Linked DNA regions of Saccharobesus litoralis. The protein of the gene in region 1 interacts with the protein of each later gene in a pairwise test. Links are inferred from orthologs where the notes say so. Each region holds a gene or a part of one and is shown in the gene's direction. Other genes may lie near its edges.

Region 1 (2,962 bases):
TATCGGCCAAACTGTTACCTCAGGTATTGTTAGCGCGCTAGGGCGTAGCGTATTCGGTATGGAAAAACTAGAGAACTTCATTCAAACCGACGCGCCAATTAATAGCGGCAACTCAGGCGGTGCCTTAGTTAACTTTAAAGGCGAATTAATTGGTATCAACACTGCGATTATAGGCCCTAATGGCGGCAGTGTCGGCATTGGCTTTGCCATTCCTTCTAACATGATGAAAAACCTTGTTGAACAAATCATTCAATTTGGTGAGGTTAAGCGTGGCGTATTGGGTATATCCGGTCGTACCATAGATGCTGAATCAGCTAAAGAGTGGGGCTTAGATACACCGCAAGGGGCTTTTGTTGAACAAGTTTTCCCTGATACTGCAGCAGCTGAAGCTGGACTAAAACCAGGTGATGTCATTGTATCAATCAATGGTAAACGCAACTCAACCTTTAACGAACTGAGAGCCAAAATCGCGACCTTTGGTGCTGGTAAATCAGTAACTTTGGGAATTGTGCGTGACGGTAAAAATATCGAAGTGGAAGTGGTATTAAAAGAATCATCAGCAACTAAAGTTGAAGCAGCAGCTATCCACCCACAATTAGAAGGGGCTAAACTAAGTAATCATGAAGATGGCGGCATCACGATAGACAGTATAGCTGATGGCGCACCAGCGCAAATGATCGGCTTAGAGCAAGGCGATAAAATCATCGGCATTAACCGGATGCGGATCGACAACATTGCTGAATTACGGGAAATGTTAGATGGTAAGCGCGGCTCATTTTATTTAAATATTGTACGTGGCGACACCCCACTGTATATTTTCATTAGATAAGATACAGTCATAGTAGATACTCAAAGGGCTAGCTTACTGCTAGCCCTTTGTCGTTAATAGACATGAATATACAAAAAACCTTTGACCATATTAAAAATACCGTCACCTTTATCGCTAAATCGTTAGGTATTGGTTTCATTATCGCCGCTCTTTTGTTTGCTTTTTTTCCAGAACTCAAAAAGAACAATGCATTATGGCAAAGTTTTTTTGCAGCCAACGAACCCGATTTTCGCCCCGTGAGCTATGCCATGGCAGTCAAACGAGCAGCACCGGCTGTAGTCAATATTTATACCCGTACCACGCAAACCACCAATCGCTTCATCTATAACATTACACGCGAAGTACAGGGATTAGGCTCTGGGGTTATAGCGTCTGAAAAAGGATTTATCTTAACCGCTGCTCACGTTGTTAAAGATGCTGATTTAATCGGCGTAGCGTTACAAGACGGGCGTATTTTTGAAGCGCAGCTGATAGGAACCGATCCCGCCAACGACTTAGCTGTGCTGTATGTAGAAGCGAATAATCTGCCTGTCATTCCAATAAATAAAAACCGAGCTATTCAAACAGGCGATGTCGTACTAGCAATAGGTAACCCATACAACCTTGGTTTAACCATTACCCAAGGTATTATTGGCGCAACCGGTCGCTCAGGTCTTATGTCTAACAAAGCCATCAACCTTGATCATTCAGATTTTATTCAAATGGATGCGGCAATTAATGATGGTAACTCAGGCGGTGCCTTAGTTAACTCTCTTGGTGAGTTAGTTGGCATAAACTCAGCAAAGCTCGCACCACTCAACCAGCAAACAACCTCTCAAGGGATCTTTTTTGCGGTAAACGCTCACTCAGCATTAAAGATTATGGATAGAATAATTGAGAACGGTCGTGTAGTGCGCGGTTATTTAGGTATTTCTGGTAGCGCTTATGGTCTACCTTCGGAGCTTAAACAATCAGAAGAGGCGTTTGCTATTTTAGTCAACGAAGTCGAGAGCGATAGCCCCGCCGCACAAGCAGGCTTACAACCAGGTGATTTGATTTTTGAGTTAGCTGGTGCACCGATTGTCGAACCAAATGATGTGTTAGAGTGGTTAGATAACACCAAACCTGGAACACAAGTTAAAATTCGATTAATACGTAAAAATATCATCCTAGAAAAAACCGTCATCATGGGCGAAGACCCAATAACACGCCGCTTGCGAGACTAGTTATACAAAATTGGCGATGCGAGATTAGCTATGCAAGAGCGGTTAAATAACGTTGAAGTTGAACTATTTTACAACGAACAAAAAAGCCCGCATTAAATCGCGGGCTTTAAATCGAAAATCACATCACAAGTTTAAGCTTTAACTGACCCGCGTGACCTTAGCCCCCAAGCCTGCAAATTTTTGCTCTAAGTTTTCGTAGCCTCGGTCTAAATGATAAATGCGATCAACCACTGTCGTCCCTTCTGCGACTAAGCCTGCTATCACTAAACAAGCCGAAGCCCGTAAATCAGTAGCCATCACTTGCGCCGCTGACAATTGCTCAACACCGTGACAAATCGCGGTATTCCCTTCGAGCTCAATATTAGCCCCCATCCGATGCAACTCAGGCACATGCATAAAACGATTTTCAAATATGGTTTCTGTTACTTTTGCAGAACCGTTAGCAACACAATTTAATGTGGTAAACTGCGCTTGCATATCCGTAGGAAAGGCTGGATGAGGAGCCGTTTTAATATTAACGGCTTTTAATTCACGACCTGTCATATCCAAACTAATACTATCTTGCGTCGTTTCGATTAACGCACCTGCTTCTTTGAGCTTAATAAGCACAGCATCTAGCATTTCTGGGCGGGTATGAGTACAGCGAATTTTACCACCTGCAACGGCTGCCGCGACTAAAAATGTCCCAGTTTCTATGCGATCCGGCAAAATAGAGTGCTGCATACTTTGCAATGACTGCACGCCTTCAATCGTGATTTTATCCGTACCAGCGCCTTGGATCTTAGCCCCCATTTTAATTAGGCATTCAGCTAAATCGACAATTTCAGGTTCACGAGCGGCGTTTTCAAGTACGGTTGTACCTTCAGCCAAAGTCGCCGCCATTAATAGGTTTTCAGTGCCGGTCACTGTCACTGTATCAAATAAAATG
Region 2 (2,995 bases), 2.1 Mb from region 1 along the record:
GTCAGGTGTAGTTTCTTTGTCAAAAGGTACACCATAGCTTATTAAGGTTTCCAAGCTGGCTCTGGCATTTTCGGCAGTAAAACGCACGGCTTTTTCAGAACAAAGTCCAGCTCCGGCTATGAGTGTATCTTGTACGTGAGATTCAACACTGTCGTTTTCATCATAAACCGCCGCGATCCCCCCTTGAGCATAATAGGTGGAGCCTTCGCTTAGGTTGGATTTACTTAAGACAATAATGTCAGACTGGTCGGCAAGGCGTAAAGCTAGGGTTAACCCAGCTGCTCCGGCGCCAATCACCAATACTTGGCACTGATGTTCAATTTTTTCCATCTGCATGAGTAACCGCTAAGCCTTTGATTATTAAGCAAACACGGCCTTTTGTTACGTTTTGATTGCAACTATTTTCGCACTTTCTGCAGATTTTGAGAACTTTTTTAAGTAGGCTCAGTCTACTATTAGCAAATGAGCAGTAAAAACTGCTGAGTTCAATCACACTTTTATGGGAGTACCGACTCGGTTATGAGTGTCGGATATACAGATCAACAAATCGTTGAGCGTGTTCAGCGCGGCGATAAACAGGCATTCAATTTGTTGGTGCAAAAGTATCAACATAAAGTGATTAACCTGATTTCGCGATATGTTCGTCAACAAGGCGACGTAGCTGACATAGCTCAAGAAGCTTTTATTAAAGCTTATCGTGCAATTCCAAGCTTTCGTGGTGAAAGTGCTTTTTATACTTGGCTGTATCGGATCGCTGTGAATTGTGCAAAAAACTACTTAACGTCTACTGCTAAAAAAGTAGCGTCGAGTGATATTGAGGTTGAAGAAGCTGAGTTTATTGATTCAGCAACTGGGCTGCGAGAATCTGCAACGCCAGAAAACTTGTTGTTAACAGATGAAATCAAACAGGTGGTGTTTAGCACCATTGATACATTGCCGGATGATTTAAAAAATGCCATCACATTACGCGAAATAGACGGCATGAGTTACGAAGAAATTGCTGAAATCATGGATTGCCCTGTGGGCACTGTGCGTTCACGTATTTTTCGCGCTCGAGAAGTTATCGACAAAAACCTGAAACCAATTTTACAACGCTAATTACGAGTTGATTTATATGAGTCAAAAAGTTAAACAAAACGTGTCTGCCTTTGTTGATGGTCAGCCGGAGACAGCCCAAGTCATTGATAGTCTCAAGCAAGATAAAGAGTTAGAAGGCGCGTTTGGTCGTTATAACTTGATAGGTGATGTTTTGCGCAATGAAGCGCCAGAACATATTCATCTTGATTTGGCCGACTCGATTGCAAATGCAATCGAAAAAGAGCCTGTTGTCTTGGCACCGAATGCGGCGTTTGCGGCCGCTGTGTCTGAGCAGACTTCACATCAAGTTCAGCCTTCCACAAAAGCAAAAGTGATTTCATTTTTTAAACCTGTTGCGCAATATGGTATTGCGGCCTCGTTTGCCGCTGCTTTAGTGGTGGGTTTTCAAGCTGAGCAGGTAGAAACGCAAGAAGCTGGTTTTGAGCCAGTGTTGCATACCATGCCGTTGGCAACTAGCTTAGATCCTGTTAGTGCAGAAAGCTCGCGTACTGTTATCAATCCAGTGGGCATACAAGAGCAACAACGTCGTGTAAACTCTTACCTACTTGATCACTCTCGTCAATTAAAGAATCGACAGCATGCAGTTTCTGAACAGCCACAGCAAAACCCATCCGCACAATCTGTTCAATAGCTTGATATCTCTAGCAAGTGGCTATTTTAGGCCACTTTGCTCCTTTCTCTTACTAATTAGCTTTTCTGTTACTGGTCAAGAACCGTCAGGTTCTGCATATGATTGGCTTAAACGGATGCAGGTCGCGATTCAGCAGCTAAATTACGATATTTCGCTAGTTGTGGTTGAAGATAACAAAGTGCACCCTTGGCACTGGTTACATGGTGTCGAGCACTTATCTAATCTTGATAGTAGTGTTGATAGCCGTGTTGATAGCCATGCAACAGAGCAATTACCCACTAATAGCGAAGCGCAAGATTTACCTGTGTCAATGTCATATCGAGAATTAGAGTTATTAACCTCGCTCAATGGGCCGACTAAACAAATCGTACGTATGGGAGATATGATCACCTATTTAGGTTTCGGTCAGCAGCCATACAGTGTTAAAGCCAGCCTGTCACACAGTCCGTTGCCGGATATTTTACGCACCGATTTACAACAGGTTGGCGCAAACTACGAATTTACGAGTGTTGGAAAAAGTCGGGTGGCGGGATTTAAAGCGCAATTAATAAGGATAGTTGCCCGTGATAACACACGTTATTCAACTTGGATATGGTTACACGAAGAGAGTGCCCTACCGCTTAAAATGGCTATTGTTAGCAGTAAAGGTGAAGTTCTGCGCCAAGTTCAAGTGACTAGCTTTGTGGTGTCACAGGATGTTGATCCTGTGATCAATGAATTAGCTGCCATGGAATTGCCCACTCAAAATTTAGTGCAAGTTCAGCAGAATATTAGTGACTTCGACTGGCAATTGCGTTGGGTGCCGAGAGGGTTTGTTCCTACTAAATTAAATCGTCACCGATTAATGGGCGACCGAGAATGGGTTGATTATGTGATGTTATCTGACGGTCTTGTTTGGTTTTCGGTTTATATTCGTGATTTAGGTCAGGTTACGGATGCAAATGGTCATAGTACTTATTTAAGTTCTGGGGCTGAAACCTATATTACTGAAGTGGTTGGCCAGTTTGAAGTGACAGTGATTGGGGCAATTCCTATGGTGACTGCGAAAAAGCTAGCGCAGTCGATTACTCAACGTTAATACATGCTAGGCTGTTAGTCAGAGTGACATAGGAGAAAATGATTTTATGTTGTACGAAAATGCCACATTTATTGAGCGTATAGATAAGCACACTATTTGGGTCGAAACGCAAATTAAAACCAGTTGTAATGCTTGTCAGCATAATAGTGAGTGCGGCACAGGTGTTATTGCTAAATCATTGACCCCAA

Evidence for each region. Proteins that work in one complex are often made in the same cells at the same time.
Region 2: the proteins of C2869_RS20555 (region 1) and C2869_RS11715 interact in binary tests that used the Escherichia coli proteins (3 or more experiments, as listed by UniProt). The link is inferred for Saccharobesus litoralis from one-to-one orthologs.

What each region holds. Positions count from the first base shown.
Region 1 is NZ_CP026604.1:5,385,398-5,388,359, forward strand. The notes cover bases 78-2,962. They hold C2869_RS20555 (trypsin-like peptidase domain-containing protein), read left to right. Parts: upstream 78-891; coding sequence 892-2,034; downstream 2,035-2,962. Other genes in these bases: C2869_RS20550 (DegQ family serine endoprotease), read left to right, coding at 78-829; murA (UDP-N-acetylglucosamine 1-carboxyvinyltransferase), read right to left, coding at 2,173-2,962. Also shown: more of C2869_RS20550, read left to right, coding at 1-77. UniProt on the Escherichia coli protein: A site-1 protease (S1P) that cleaves the peptide bond between 'Val-148' and 'Ser-149' in RseA. Part of a regulated intramembrane proteolysis (RIP) cascade.
Region 2 is NZ_CP026604.1:3,278,495-3,281,489, forward strand. Bases 4-2,921 are described here. They hold C2869_RS11715 (sigma-E factor negative regulatory protein), read left to right. Parts: upstream 4-1,114; coding sequence 1,115-1,729; downstream 1,730-2,921. Other genes in these bases: nadB (L-aspartate oxidase), read right to left, coding at 4-330; rpoE (RNA polymerase sigma factor RpoE), read left to right, coding at 520-1,098; C2869_RS11720 (MucB/RseB C-terminal domain-containing protein), read left to right, coding at 1,677-2,807; C2869_RS11725 (SoxR reducing system RseC family protein), read left to right, coding at 2,854-2,921. Outside these bases: more of nadB, read right to left, coding at 1-3; more of C2869_RS11725, read left to right, coding at 2,922-2,995. UniProt on the Escherichia coli protein: An anti-sigma factor for extracytoplasmic function (ECF) sigma factor sigma-E (RpoE). ECF sigma factors are held in an inactive form by an anti-sigma factor until released by regulated intramembrane proteolysis (RIP).